One region of the Streptomyces sp. RG80 genome, then DNA from elsewhere that is predicted to be linked to it. Evidence: riboswitches for the same ligand, from Rfam matches in the RefSeq annotation. Region 1 holds a riboswitch; the other holds the start of a gene.
The links. Region 1 has a riboswitch for glycine ahead of gcvT (glycine cleavage system aminomethyltransferase GcvT). Riboswitches for the same ligand answer to the same signal wherever they lie in the genome.

Region 1 (7,531 bases):
AGCGCCGGCCGGGGTAGCCCTCGGCGTACTTGTTGGTCAGGACCGAGCCCTGGGCCTCCATCACCGCCAGCGGCGCGAAGTTCTCGGAGGCGATCATCTCCAGGGTGGACTGCTGACGGTCCAGCTCGGCGTCGACCGCGGCCGCGATCTCCGGGTCGAGCTCATGCAGGGGCGTGTTCAGTGCGGACATCAGGTGCGGACTCCTCAGCCGGCGGAAAAGGCGGTGTACTCGTCGGCGGAGAGCAGGTCGGCCGGCTCCTCCGCGACGCGTACCTTGAACAGCCAGCCGCCCTCGAAGGGGGCGGAGTTCACCAGCGACGGGTCGTTGACGACGTCCTCGTTGACCTCGGTGATCTCACCGGAGACCGGCGAGTACAGGTCGGAGACCGACTTGGTCGACTCCAGCTCGCCGCAGGTCTCGCCCGCGGTCACCGTGTCACCGACCTCGGGAAGCTGCACGAAGACGACATCGCCGAGCGCGTTGGCCGCGTGCTCCGTGATGCCGACCGTCGAGACGCCGTCCTCGGCGCCCGACAGCCACTCGTGCTCCTTGCTGTAGCGCAGCTGCTGGGGGTTGCTCATGGCCTGAATTCTCCTGTACGCGGGTGATGGTGAATGCCGGGGACTGCTGGAAACGCGTGTGAGCAGCGCAAATGTGCGCAGGGTCACGCGCGGGCGCGCGACGCCTTGCGCTCAGTCTCTACTTCTGGCGCTTGTAGAAGGGCAGAGCCACGACCTCGTAGGGCTCATGGCTGCCCCGGATGTCCACACCGACGCCGGTGGTGCCGGGCGCGGCGTGCTCGGCGTCGACGTACGCCATGGCGATCGGCTTGCCCAGGGTGGGGGAGGGGGCGCCGGAGGTGACCTCGCCGATCACCTGGCCGTCGGCGACCACGGCGTACCCGGCGCGGGGGACCCGGCGGCCCTCGGCGATCAGGCCGACGAGAACGCGCGGAATGTCGTGGTTGAGGTTCTCCAGGGCCTCGCGCAGGGCCTGGCGGCCCACGAAGTCGCCCTCCTTCTCGAACTTCACCACGCGCCCGAGGCCCGCGTCGAAGGGGGTCAGGGAGGTCGACAGCTCATGCCCGTACAGCGGCATGCCCGCCTCCAGGCGCAGCGTGTCCCGGCAGGACAGGCCGCAGGGGATCAGGCCGACGCCCTCGCCCGCCTTGGTCAGGGCCTGCCACAGCTCGACCGCGTGCTCGGGCTTCACGAACAGTTCGAAGCCGTCCTCGCCGGTGTAGCCGGTGCGGGCGATCAGCGCGGGGACGCCCGCGACGGTGCCGGGCAGCCCGGCGTAGTACTTCAGGCCGTCGAGGTCGGCGTCGGTGAGGGACTTCAGGATCCCGGGGGACTCCGGGCCCTGGACGGCGAGCAGCGCGTACGCGTCCCGGTCGTCACGGACCTCGGCGTCGAAGCCGGCCGCGCGCTCCACGAGGGCGTCCAGGACGACCTGGGCGTTGGAGGCGTTGGCGACGACCATGTACTCGGTCTCCTGGAGCCGGTACACGATCAGGTCGTCGAGGATGCCGCCGTCCTCGCGACAGATCATGGTGTAGCGGGCACGGCCGACGCCGACGCTCGCGATGTTGCCCACGAGGGCGAAGTTCAGCAGCTGGGCGGCCTGCGGCCCGGTGACCGCGATCTCGCCCATGTGCGAGAGGTCGAAGAGCCCGGCCTTCGTGCGCACGGCGTTGTGCTCGTCGCGCTCGGAGCCGTAGCGCAGGGGCATGTCCCAGCCGGCGAAGTCGGTCATCGTCGCGCCGAGCGAGCGATGCAGGGCATCGAGCGCGGTCAGGCGGGGTTCATTGCTCATCGGACGGTTGTCTCCCAAGGCATGACGGGCGAGGTCGTTCCTCCCCATCTGTCATCGGAACCTGAGAGGTTCGCCATGACCGCAGGGGACATGACTTGCACCTTGGGTGGAGCTGCCGGAGGGCGGCTCGCTTTTCAGATGTGCCTCGCCCGCGCGGTAACGGGGCCTGAGAGATTCAAGGGAGGGACTTGCTCCTTCGGCGCCCGGGCACTCGTACGAGAACGTACGGCCCGGAACTCTCCCGCGCGGATTCAAACGGCCGGTATGCAGTTGGCGCGGACATCATTGCACGCATCCGTCCGGCACGGCAGGGGCGGCTCCCACCCGGCCCGCACGGACTCCCCGGCCACTCGCGGCACGCTGTAGCAGGCCTGTAGCGAGAAGAGGACGGAAACCGGAGGCGGCGCGGATTACCTTCTCTTTACACTCGACGGGGATGGGCACTCGTGACCCACCTCAGGGGAGGACGATCACGGTGAACAGGACCACTGCGTACGCCACCACCTCGGCCGTCGCGCTGCCCGCGCAGCCGGCCGTCCCGGCCCGCGAGACGTGCGCACCGCAGCCGGTCGTCCGCGACCTGCGCGAGCGCGCCGGCCACAGCCCGCACGCCCTGCTCTTCGCCCCGGCCGACCTGGTCGTGATCACCGGTCTGCCCGGCAGCGGCAAGTCCACCCTGATGAAGCGCGCGGTCAAGGGCATACGCGTCGACTCCCAGGACACCCGCGACCGCTGGGACGAGCGGGCGCCCCGCTTCCTGCCGTACGCGGTCTACCGCCCCCTCGTCCGGGCCGCCCACTACCTGGGCCTGTACCGCGCCCTGCGCTCGGGCAAGGGCGTCGTGGTGCACGACTGCGGTACCCAGTCCTGGGTGCGCGGCTGGCTGGCCCGCGAGGCCCGGCGCCGCGGCGGTGCCCTGCACCTGCTGCTGCTCGACGTCACACCGGGCACCGCGCTGGCCGGTCAGCGCGAGCGCGGCCGCGGGGTCTCCAGGTACGCGTTCCTGCGGCACCGTACGGCGGCCGCCCGGCTGATCGGCTCCGTGGCGAAGGGCGACCTGCCCCAGGGGGTCGGCTCCGCGGTGCTGCTCGACCGGGACGCGGCCGACACCCTGCGCCGTATCGGTTTCACGGGCTGACCCCGGCGGCCTGAGCACCCGCTAGCCTTTTCAGCCACAGGCAGCGGTTCTCGGCAGGCGGACGGACAGATGGCATTCCCGGCACAGGCACACCCCCATCCGCACGGCGGCGGCTGGCCCGGCAACGAGCTGGAGGAGGTGCTCTCGGCCTCCCTCGGCATGCCCGCGGCGGGCGGCCGGATCATCGAGGTCCTGGGCCGCAGCTTCGTCTGGATCCCCCTGCCCAACGGCGGCGGCCCGCACAGCGGCCCCCTGGACCTGCCCAGCATGCAGATCGAGGGCCAGGCCTACGTCCCGGTCTTCAGTTCCGAGGAGCAGTTCCGGCAGGTCGCCGGCGGGCACATGGCGTACACGATCGCGCCCGCGGTCGAGTTCGCCCGCGGTCTGCCCCCGCAGGTCGGCATCGCCGTGAACCCGGACGGCGTGGTCGGCGTCCCGCTCCCGCCGCCCGCGGTGGCCGAGCTCTGCCGCATCGGCCGCACCCCGCTGGACGGGCCCAACACCGGTGGCCGCGTCAAGCTCTACGAGCCCGACTGGCAGGACGACCCGGTCGACTTCCTCGCCACCGCCTCCGCCGAGTTCGCCGCGACGGGCGTGGTCCTGACGGCCCGCCGCTGCCTCGCCGCGATCGAGACGGCCGACCCGGTCATGTTCGTAGGGGTGGAGCTCTCCCAATGGGAAGGCGACTTGCGTACCCTCCCGATGGACGCCCTGGGCCGCGCCCTGGGCCGGACTCCGGCGCCCTGGCCGGTGAACCTGGTCCTGTTGGACGTGGCGGACGACCCGGTGGGCCACTGGATGAAAGAGAAGGTACGTCCGTTTTATCAGCAGGACTTCTAGACGCCCTCAGGGGCAGCCGCCTAGGGGCGCGGGGAACTGCGCGACCAGCCCCCACCTACCCGCACCCGGCGGACCACCGCAAGCCCCGAGCCGTCACCGCTTAAGCTGTCGGCAGACACCCGCATCTTTCCCGAAGGGCGATACAAGGTGAGCGCGAGCGGCACCGCGACCGGCACGGTCGAGCACATGCTGCGCCAGGTGACGCCGGGGCGCTACGACGCCTACGAGGCACTCCTCCGCGCCCTCGCCACCCCCTCCTCCGGCCAGGTGTGGATGCTCCTGTGGCACGGCCAGTCCGGCTCGCCGGACGCCCAGTACGGAAACATGGAGGTCGACGGCTACGGCTACGCCCCCTGTGTGACCTCGGCCCAGGAGCTGTCGGCCAGCGGCTGGAACCGCTCCTACGAGGTCGTCGACGGAGTCGACGTGGCCCGCACCCTCTACCCCGACCACTTCGGCCTCTGGCTCAACCCGCACGCCCCTGGTGGCGGCGTCGGCATCCCCTGGCTGGACCTGCGCCGCATCGCCACCGGCCTGGAGCGCCAGCCGGCCGGCCCGCTCCGGCTGTCGGAGCCGGGCATCGAGATCCCGCAGTTCTACGCCCTGATCGCGCACAACGCCCACCGCACCCCGGCCGTCCGCTCGCTGCGCCGGGCCTGGGTGCAGCCCGCGCTCGGGGCGCCGTACCTCGCCATCGGCCTGGATGTGTACGACACCAGCCCGCCCGCCGTGGACTCGGTGCGCGCGATGATGCAGCAGTCGATCGGCGCGGTCCCGGACGGGCTGCCGGTGTCGACCGTCGCCATGTCCGACGAGTACGACCCGGTCGCGATGTGGATGCGGGCCGGTGCCCGCCCCTTCTACGACCGCGAGGCTCACGCGGCCGCCCCCGCCCAGGCTCCCGCGGCCGGGTACGGCTACCCTCCGGCGCCCGGCGGCTACTGATCCGATCCCGGCACAGGCTCTTCTGTTACGGGAGTGTATCTGCGCGCGTAGATGAGGGCAGAAGGCCCCTATGAGGCCCTCAATGTCCAACTGGTCCCCGTCCGGCCGTCGTTACCCGCCGTCCGGATAACGGAACCCCCCTGCCCGCATCACGTTTACGCATCCTTTCCCCGCCAAGTCTGGCAACAGATCGCCAAAGCGTTGAAGACTCCCGCAGCAGGGGTGGGTTCGCCCCTGTGTACGACGGACTGATCACGCCGCTACAGCGGCAAGTGAGGGCCGGCTACCGCCGGTTGAGAGGGGCCCCTGCCAGATGACGGCACCATTGCACGAGCCGACCGCGGAAGCGGCCCCGAGCGCGGCCGAAGAAGCGGCGCTTGTCAGCGCCGACGCCAAGGCCGTACAGGGACGTTCCCTGGGGCGGATCGCCTGGGAGCGCCTGAAGCGGGACAAGCTTGCCCTCACGGGCGGAATCGTCGTGCTGCTCCTGATCGCGGTCGCGCTGCTCGCGCCGGTGATCACCAACCTGTACGGGCAGGACCCGAACACGTACAACGACAAGGACCTGATCGACCCGCTGTTCGGCACCCCCAAGGGGTCCTTCGGCGGCATCAGCGGCGACCACTGGCTGGGCGTCGAGCCGGTCAACGGCCGCGACATCTTCGCCCGTGTCCTGTACGGCGCCCGGATCTCCCTGCTCGTCGGCTTCCTGTCCGCGATCGTCGCCGTCGTCCTCGGCACGATCCTGGGCATCCTGGCCGGCTTCTTCGGCGGCTGGGTCGACTCGGCCATCAGCCGGGTCATGGACGGCCTGCTGGCCTTCCCGCAGCTGCTCTTCATCATCGCGCTGGTCTCCGTCATGCCGAACGAGATGCTGGGACTGACCGGCACGGGCGTGCGCCTGTTCGTGATGATCCTGGTCATCGGCTTCTTCGGCTGGCCCTACATCGGACGCGTGGTGCGCGGCCAGACGCTCTCGCTGAGGGAGCGCGAATACGTCGAGGCGGCCCGCTCGCTCGGCGCCGGACGGCTCTACATCCTGTTCAAGGAACTGCTGCCCAACCTGGTCGCGCCGATCATCGTCTACACGACGATGATGATCCCCACCAACATCCTCACCGAGGCGGCGCTCAGCTTCCTGGGCGTGGGCGTCAAGCCCCCCACGGCCTCCTGGGGGCAGATGCTCTCGAACGCGATCGACTACTACAAGTCGGACCCCACGTACATGGTGGTCCCCGGTGTAGCGATCTTCATCACCGTTCTTGCCTTCAACCTCTTCGGCGACGGCGTGCGAGACGCGCTGGACCCGAAGGGTTCCCGCTGAACTGCCGTACCCAAAGCGTCCCGTGGCACTGACACGGGGTCTCTCATCAAATTCGGAGGATCCGAGATCGTGACTACCCAACGCACCTCAGGGCGGCGGAAGCAGGCATTTGCCGCTGTCGCCGCGGTGGCCGCGCTGCTGACCACGGCGGCGTGCGGCGGCGGCGGTGACAGCGACGGCGACAAGGGCTCGACCACGGGCGCGGCCGGCTTCAACGCCGCGAACAACAAGGTCGCGCAGGCCTCGCTGGCCAAGAAGGGCGGCGAGCTGAAGTTCGCCGGTGCCCAGGACGCCGACTCGTGGGACACCACGCGTGGTTACTACGGCTTCATGTGGAACTTCGCGCGCTACTACAGCCGCCAGCTCGTGACGGGTGCCGCGGCCCCGGGCGAGAAGGGCACGGAGCTCACCCCGGACCTCGCCACCGGTCTCGCCAAGGTCACCGACGACGGCAAGACCTACACGTACACCCTGCGTGACGGCATCACGTGGGAGGACGGCAAGGAGATCACCTCCAAGGACGTCAAGTACGGCATCGAGCGCGTCTGGGCGCAGGACGTGCTGTCCGGCGGCCCGGTCTACCTGAAGGACGTCCTCGACCCCAAGGGCGAGTACAAGGGCCCGTACAAGGACACCTCCGCCGACAAGCTCGGCCTGAAGGCGATCGACACTCCGGACGACAAGACCATCGTCTTCCACCTGCCGGAGGCCAACGCCGACTTCGAGGAGATCCTCGCCCTGGTCTCGGCCTCCCCGGTCCGCCAGGACAAGGACACCAAGTCGAAGTACGGCCTGAAGCCGTTCTCCTCCGGCCCGTACAAGTTCCAGTCGTACAGCCCGGGCAAGGACCTGGTCCTGGTCCGCAACACCGAGTGGAAGCAGGCCTCGGACCCGATCCGCAAGGCCTACCCGGACAAGATCTCGGTCAAGTTCTTCTCGAACGCCAACGACCTGGACGCCCGTCTGCTCGCCGGTGACTACGACCTGGACATCAACCAGACCGGTCTGTCCCCGCAGGGCCGCACCAGCGCCCTCCAGGAGCACAAGGCCAACCTGGACAACCCGGTCTCCGGCTACATCCGGTACGCGGTCTTCCCGCAGACCGTGAAGCCGTTCGACAACGAGCACTGCCGCAAGGCCGTGATCTACGGCGCCGACCACGTCTCGCTCCAGACCGCGCGTGGTGGCCCGGTCGCCGGCGGTGACATCGGCACCAACATGCTGCCCCCGACCGTCCCCGGTTCCGAGGGCCAGAGCTACGACCCCTACGAGCTCGCCGGTGCCAACAAGAACGGCAACGTCGCCAAGGCCAAGGAAGAGCTGAAGGCCTGCGGTCAGCCGAACGGCTTCAAGACCACCATCGCCGTGCGTAACAACAAGCCGGTCGAGGTGGCCACCGCCGAGTCCCTCCAGGCCTCGCTGAAGAAGGTCGGCATCAACGTCGACATCGACCAGTACGACGGCTCGC
Region 2 (7,531 bases), on a different contig from region 1:
GAACGCCGCGTATCTGGTGCCGCGCTTCGGGTTCTACAAGTCGATCAGCGAGCAGGTGATGGGGCTGCTGCGGGCGTTGTCGCCGCTCGTGGAGCCGCTCAGCCTCGACGAGGCGTTCGTGGATCTGGAGGCCGGGGGGACGGCCTGGGACGAGGAGTCGGCGCGGCTTGCCGGGGCGAAGCTACGGGGCGACATACGGGCCGTCACAGGGCTCACGGGGTCGGTGGGGCTCGCCGCGTGCAAGATGCTCGCGAAGATCGCCTCCGAGCAGGCCAAGCCCGACGGGCTGGTGCTCATCGAACCGGGAACCGAGCGGGCCATGCTCGGGCCCATGTCCGTGCGGATCCTGCCGGGGGTGGGGCCGGCGACGGGGGACCATCTGCGGCGAGCCGGGATCCACACGGTCGAGGAGATCGTGGAGGCCGGGGAGGACGAGCTCGTACGGCTGCTGGGGAAGGCCCATGGGCACGGTCTGTACGCGATGGCGATGGCCTACGACGAGCGGCCTGTGGTGGCCGAGCGGGAGACCAAGTCGGTGTCGGTCGAGGACACGTACGACGTGGACATCCATGACCGGGTGCGGGTGGGGACGGAGGTGCAGCGGCTGGCGGACCGGTGTGTGCGGAGGCTGCGGGGGGCCGGGCTGTCGGGGCGGACCATCGTGCTGAAGGTGCGGCGGTACGACTTCTCCACGCTGACCCGGTCCGAGACCTTGCGGGGGCCGACCGATGATCCGGCTGTCGTGCGGGAGGCCGCGGCTCGGTTGCTGGATTCCGTGGACACGACGGGGGGTGTGCGGTTGCTGGGGGTCGGGGTGAGCGGGCTTGCCGACTACACGCAGGAGGATCTGTTCGCGCAGGCCGCGGGGGAGCGGGTGGAGCTTGCGGAGGAGGAGCTGCGGGAGGATGCGGCTGAGGGGGCGTCGTCGGTGCCTGGCGAGCGGCGGTGGCCGTCGGGGCACGATGTGCGGCATGCCGAGTTCGGGCACGGGTGGGTGCAGGGGAGTGGGCTGGGGCGGGTGACCGTGCGGTTCGAGACGCCGGATTCGTTGCCGGGGCGGGTTCGGACGTTTCGGGTTGATGATCCTTTGTTGTCGGTGGCTGAGCCGTTGCCCCTGGTGCCGGTGGTCTGTGGGGCAGCCGGCCTTCGGCCGGATTCGGGTTCCCACCCGCACCACCCGTGACGGTCTCGTTGTCGGGTGCGGGTGGCCCCTGTGGGGGTCAGCCGCCGTCGGCGGCTGCGCGTTCGTGCGCTCAGGTGTCCTCCGTGCCCGCCAGCTTGCCGAAGTCGTGGTCCGGGAACGGGGGTGGAGGAGCTACGTCCAGGCCGTAGTGGTGGTAGAGCTGGAGTTCCTGGTCGGGGGAGAGGTGGCGGCCCACGCCGAAGTCGGGGGCGTCCTTGATCAGGGCTCGTTCGAAGGGGACGCGCAGGGTGCCCTCGATCAGTTCGCTGGGCTCCAGGGGGACGAAGGCGTCCCTGCTGAACAGCCCGGTGCGTATGGCGGCCCACTCCGGCACTCCGGTCGCGTCGTCGAGGTAGATCTCGTCGATCGTGCCGATCTTGGTGCCGTTGCGGTCGAAGGCCTTGCGGCCGATCAGGTTCCGCGGATCGATGTCGGTCTGCACGGGCCCTCCACTAGGTCGTGACTCGCAACTCATCCGTAAGCACTACGAAAGAGCACATCGGGGGCGGCGGCCACTCGAGGGGATCTCCAGAGATCCGCGTTGACCTCGCTGCTAGGCTGACAAGCGGCTGCCGACCCTGTGCGGGAGAGTCCTCCGGACACCGTTCGGAGGCGCCGAAGGAGCAAATCCTCCCCGGAATCTCTCAGGCACACGTACCGCACGGACGAGGCCACTCTGGAAAGCAGGGCGGGTGTACGGCTTCCGCTCTCACCGACGGTGAAAACCGGGGGCCCTCGGGCGTCCGGTGAAGCTCTCAGGTTTGAGATGACAGAGGGGGAGGCCGTCGGGGTACCCGCACCGTGGTGCCCCTCGAAGGTCGCGTAAGACCAGGAGGCCTCCGTAATGACCGCCCATCGCACTCCGCTCACCGAGCTCGAACAGGGGATCCCCTTCGAGCAGCGCCACATCGGGCCCGACCAGGAGGCGCGGGCCAAGATGCTCGCGCAGGTCGGCTACGGCTCGCTGGACGAGCTCACCGCTGCCGCGGTGCCGGATGTGATCAAGAACGCCGACGCTCTCGATCTGCCCGGTGCCCGTACCGAGGCCGAGGTGCTGACCGAGCTTCGTTCGCTCGCCGATCAGAACCAGGTTCTCGGCTCCATGATCGGACTCGGGTACTACGGGACCTTCACGCCGCCCGTGATCCTACGGAACGTGATGGAGAACCCGGCCTGGTACACGGCCTACACGCCGTACCAGCCCGAGATCTCGCAGGGGCGGCTCGAAGCCCTGCTCAACTTCCAGACCATGGTCGCCGAACTGACCGGACTGCCCACCTCCGGTGCCTCCCTGCTCGACGAGGGCACGGCGGCGGCCGAGGCGATGTCCCTGTCCCGGCGCATGGGCAAGAACAAGAAGGGGCTGTTCCTGGTCGACGCGGACGCGCTGCCGCAGACCATCGCCGTGATCGAGACCCGTGCCGAGCCGACCGGTGTGGAGGTCGTGGTCGCAGACCTCGGCGACGGCATCCCGGCCGAGCTCGCCGGGCGGGAGATCAACGGTGTGCTCGTCCAGTACCCCGGCGCCTCCGGTGCCGTACGGGACATCAAGCCCCTGATCGAGCAGGCGCACGAGCGCGGTGCGCTGGTCACCGTGGCCGCGGATCTGCTGGCGCTGACGCTGCTGAAGTCGCCCGGGGAGCTCGGGGCCGACATCGCGGTCGGGACCACGCAGCGCTTCGGTGTGCCGATGGGCTTCGGTGGGCCGCACGCCGGCTATATGGCGGTGCGTGAGAAGTTCGCGCGGAGCCTGCCCGGGCGGCTCGTGGGCGTCTCCGTGGACGCGGACGGGCACAAGGCGTACCGGCTGGCCCTGCAGACCCGTGAGCAGCACATCCGCCGTGAGAAGGCGACCAGCAACATCTGTACGGCGCAGGTGCTGCTTGCCGTGATGGCCGGGATGTACGCCGTCTACCACGGGCCCGACGGCCTGAAGGACATCGCGCGGCGGACCCACCGCTACGCGAGCATCCTGGCCGCGGGGCTCGTCGCCGGTGGCGTCGAGGTCGTGCACGACGCCTACTTCGACACCGTGACCGCCCGGGTGCCGGGCAGGGCCGCCGAGGTCGTCGCCGCCGCGCGCGCGAACGGCGTCAACCTGCACCTCGTGGACGCCGACCTGGTCTCCGCCTCCTGCGACGAGACCACCACGCGGGACCAGCTGAACGCCGTATGGACGGCCTTCGGGGTGGAGGGTGACGTCGAGGCGCTCGACGTCACCGCCGAGGACACCCTGCCGGCCGGGCTGCTGCGCGCCGATGCCTTCCTGACGCACCCCGTCTTCCACCAGCACCGGTCCGAGACGGCGATGCTGCGCTACCTGCGCAGGCTGGCCGACCGGGACTACGCGCTCGACCGCGGCATGATCCCGCTGGGCTCCTGCACCATGAAGCTCAACGCGACCACCGAGATGGAGCCGGTCACCTGGCCGGAGTTCGGGCAGCTGCACCCCTTCGCGCCCGCCGAGCAGGCGCAGGGCTACCTCACGCTCATCCGCGAGCTGGAGGAACGTCTCGCCGAGGTCACCGGGTACGACAAGGTCAGCCTCCAGCCCAACGCCGGGTCGCAGGGTGAGCTGGCCGGGCTGCTCGCCGTACGCGGATACCACCGAGCCAACGGGGACGAGCAGCGGACCGTGTGTCTGATTCCGTCCTCGGCCCATGGGACCAATGCCGCCAGCGCGGTCATGGCCGGGATGAAGGTCGTCGTCGTGAAGACCGCCGAGGACGGCGAGATCGACGTCGAGGACCTGCGGGCGAAGATCGAGCAGCACCGTGACGAGCTGGCGGTGCTGATGATCACGTACCCCTCGACGCACGGGGTGTTCGAGGAGCATGTCGCCGACATCTGCGCGCAGGTGCACGAGGCCGGTGGGCAGGTGTACGTCGACGGCGCCAACCTCAACGCGCTGGTGGGGCTGGCCAAGCCGGGCCACTTCGGTGGTGACGTCTCGCACCTGAACCTGCACAAGACCTTCTGCATCCCGCACGGCGGCGGCGGTCCCGGTGTCGGGCCGGTCGGTGTGCGGGCGCACCTGGCGCCGTATCTGCCGAACCACCCGCTGCAGCCCGCCGCCGGGCCGGAGACGGGTGTCGGGCCGATCTCGGCCGCGCCCTGGGGTTCCGCGGGGATCCTGCCGATCTCGTGGACCTATGTCCGGCTCATGGGCGGCGAGGGGCTCAAGCGCGCCACGCAGGTGGCGGTGCTGAGCGCCAACTACATCGCCAAGCGACTGGAGCCGCACTACCCCGTGCTCTACACCGGCCCCGGTGGGCTGGTCGCGCACGAGTGCATCATCGATCTGCGGCCGCTGACCAAGGCGACCGGAGTGAGCGTGGACGATGTCGCCAAGCGGCTCATCGACTACGGGTTCCACGCGCCGACGATGTCGTTCCCGGTGGCCGGGACGCTGATGATCGAGCCGACCGAGTCCGAGGACCTGATAGAGCTGGATCGGTTCTGCGAGGCGATGATCGCCATTCGCGGGGAGATCGAGAAGGTCGGGGCCGGGGACTGGCCCGCCGAGGACAACCCGCTGCGCAACGCGCCACACACCGCCCGCGCGCTCGGCGGGGAGTGGGAGCACGCGTACACGCGCGAGGAGGCCGTGTTCCCGGCCGGGGTGTCGGTGGCGGACAAGTACTGGCCGCCGGTGCGCCGGATCGACCAGGCCTTCGGCGACAGGAACCTCGTGTGCTCCTGCCCGCCGATGGACGCCTACGAGGACTGAGCCGGTACTGAGCCGGTATTGAGAAGGGCCCCGCTTTCGGCGGGGCCCTTCGTCTTTGTGTCGGGAGTGGCTCAGTCGGTCGCGAGCGAGACTTCTGTCGACTTGATCAGGGCCACGATCGGGGTGCCGGCGGCGAGGGACAGGTCCGCGGCGGCGTCCGTGGTGATGACGGCGGTCAGTTGGGTGCCGTCGACCGCCACCTTGACGGCCGCCATGGCGGGGCCGGTGGTGATGGCGGTGACCGTGCCGGGGAGCTGGTTGCGGATCGAGAGGCCTTTGACGCGGCTTGTGGCGAGCGAGATCTCCGTCGACTTGACCAGGGCGCGGACGGCGGTGCCGGTCTGGAGGCCGAGGTCCTCGGCCGCTTCCTTGGTGATCGCGGCGGTGAGGTTCTGGCCGCCGGACAAGTGGACCTTGACCGTGGCCATCACCTCGCCGGGGGTGACCTCGGTGACGGTGCCGGGGAGTTGGTTGCGGATGCTCAGAGTCATGGCATCAACTTAGGACCGGGCGCAGCTTATGCCGGGTATGCGTGTGTTTGCGTCGCCTTCACCGTTGCCCAGACCTCCGCGCCCGGGTGCAGGTCGAGTTCGGCGGCGGCGACCGTGGTCAGGTCGGCGGCGAGGGGGAGTTCGCCGGTGAGGTCGGCGCGGATCTGGTCGCCGTGCGTCTCCAGTCCGGCGACCTCGCAGCGCCAGAGGTTGCGGGCGCTGGAGCCGGTGGGGCGGTCGCGGTAAAGGGTGACGGCGGACGGGGGGAAGGCGACGAACGCCGGTCCGGCGAGGTCTTCGGTGGTGGTGATGTCCGGGCCGGACTCCAGGCGGACCGTGTGGCCTTCCGCCCGGCCCTTGTAGAGGTTCAGGCCTACGAGTTGGGCGATGTAGTCCGTACGGGGATGGCGGGCGATGTCGGAGGGGGTGCCCTCTTGGACGACCTGTCCGTGCTCGATCACGACCAGGCGGTCGGCGAGGACCATCGCGTCCAGGGGGTCGTGGGTGACCAGGACGGCCACCGCCTCGAAGTCGGCGAGGTGACGGCGGAGTTGGGCGCGGACCTCCAGGCGGGTACGGGCGTCCAGGGCGGCCAGGGGTTCGTCCAGGAGGAGCAGGCGGGGGTGGGTGGCCAGGGCGCGGGCCAGGGCGACGCGTTGGGCCTGGCCGCCGGAGAGGCTACGGGGCTTGGCGGTGGCGTGGTCGGCGAGGCCCATGCGGGTCAGCCACGCGGTGGCCTGCCGGCGGGCCTCTGTCTTGGTGGCGCCCTGGCATCTGGGACCGAACGCGACGTTGTCCAGGGCCGTGAGGTGGGGGAAGAGGAGGTAGTCCTGGAACACGACGCCGACGGGGCGGGACTCGGGGGGTGTGCGGTCGAGTTCCGTGCCGTCCAGGCGGAGGTGGCCGGCGGTGAGGGGGGTGAGGCCGGCGAGGGCGCGCAGTGCGGTGGTCTTGCCGGCGCCGTTGGGGCCGAGGAGGGCCAGTACTTCGCCGGGGGCGGCGGTGAGGGTGATGTCCAGGCGGAAGGTGGGGGCGTGGTCGATGACGAGGTGGGTGTGGAGGCCTTCGGGCGGGTGGGGGTGGCTGTGCGGGTGCGGGTGGGTGGTGGGTGTCCGGCCTTCGGCCGGATTGGGGTTCCCACCCGCACCGCCCGTGCGGCTTTCGTCGTCGGGTGCGGGTGGCCCCTGTGGGGGTTCGGCGGCGTCGGCGGCTGCGGGCTGGGTGTGTGGGGGTTCGGCGGCGTCGGCGGCTGTGGGGTGGGTGTTCGTCATGATGTCGTCATCCATCGGTCTCGCAAGCCGGCCAGTACCGCGATCGACACCGCCAGCAGGACCAGGCTGAGGGCGATCGCCGCTGCCGGGTCGCTCTGGAGGGCCAGGTAGACCGCCAGGGGCATCGTCTGGGTGCGGCCGGGGAAGTTGCCGGCGAAGGTGATCGTGGCGCCGAACTCGCCCAGGGCCCGGGCCCAGGCGAGGACCGCGCCCGCCGCGATGCCGGGGGCGATCAGGGGGAGGGTCACGCGGCGGAACGCTGTGAAACGGGAGGCGCCGAGGGTGGTGGCCGCCTCCTCGTAGCGGGGGTCGGCCGCGCGGAGGGTGCCCTCGACGCTGATGACCAGGAAAGGCATCGCCACGAAGGTCTCCGCGACGATGACGCCCGTCGTCGTGAACGGGAGCGTGATGCCGAACCAGGAGTCCAGCCACTGGCCCACGATGCCGTTGCGGCCGAGGGCCATCAGGAGGGCCACGCCGCCCACCACGGGGGGCAGGACCAGCGGGAGGGTGACCAGGGCCCGGACCAGGCCACGGCCGGGGAACTCGGTGCGGGCCAGCAGCCAGGCCAGGGGGACGCCGATCAGCAGGCTGAGGGCGGTCGCGGCCGTCGCGCAGACCAGGGACAGGCGTAGGGCCTGCCACACCTCGGCGCTCGTCAGCTGTTCCGGCAGCGTGCTCCAGGGGGCCCGGACCAGGAGAGCCACCAGAGGGAGGATCAGGAAGGCCAGGCCCAGGAGCGCGGGGAGCAGGAGGGGGAGCGGGACGCCCCTGACCGGTCGCCGGGCGCGGCGGCGCCGCGGACCGCCCTGGAGGGTGTCCGCGGCACCGGTCTTGTGGAGGGACGTCACGGGGT

Region 2: linked by a shared signal. The riboswitch ahead of gcvP (aminomethyl-transferring glycine dehydrogenase) and the one ahead of gcvT (glycine cleavage system aminomethyltransferase GcvT) in region 1 are both predicted to bind glycine.

What each region holds. Positions count from the first base shown of each region.
Region 1 covers NZ_JBEAAJ010000001.1:984,386-991,916, forward strand. Annotated here, with positions in the region: gene glyA (serine hydroxymethyltransferase) at 1-190, opposite strand, end outside; gene gcvH (glycine cleavage system protein GcvH) at 205-582, opposite strand; gene gcvT (glycine cleavage system aminomethyltransferase GcvT) at 701-1,816, opposite strand; glycine riboswitch at 1,855-1,960, opposite strand; glycine riboswitch at 1,961-2,070, opposite strand; gene ABKA17_RS04550 (AAA family ATPase) at 2,286-2,954, shown strand; gene ABKA17_RS04555 (enhanced serine sensitivity protein SseB) at 3,024-3,794, shown strand; gene ABKA17_RS04560 (enhanced serine sensitivity protein SseB C-terminal domain-containing protein) at 3,942-4,739, shown strand; gene ABKA17_RS04565 (ABC transporter permease) at 5,053-6,063, shown strand; gene ABKA17_RS04570 (ABC transporter substrate-binding protein) at 6,133-7,531, shown strand, end outside.
Region 2 covers NZ_JBEAAJ010000013.1:306,454-313,984, reverse strand. Annotated here, with positions in the region: partial or broken gene ABKA17_RS39435 (DNA polymerase IV) at 1-1,332, shown strand, start outside; gene ABKA17_RS39430 (PRC-barrel domain-containing protein) at 1,254-1,625, opposite strand; glycine riboswitch at 1,757-1,853, shown strand; gene gcvP (aminomethyl-transferring glycine dehydrogenase) at 2,028-4,913, shown strand; gene ABKA17_RS39420 (TOBE domain-containing protein) at 4,985-5,404, opposite strand; gene ABKA17_RS39415 (ABC transporter ATP-binding protein) at 5,431-6,675, opposite strand; gene ABKA17_RS39410 (ABC transporter permease) at 6,672-7,526, opposite strand; gene modA (molybdate ABC transporter substrate-binding protein) at 7,523-7,531, opposite strand, start outside.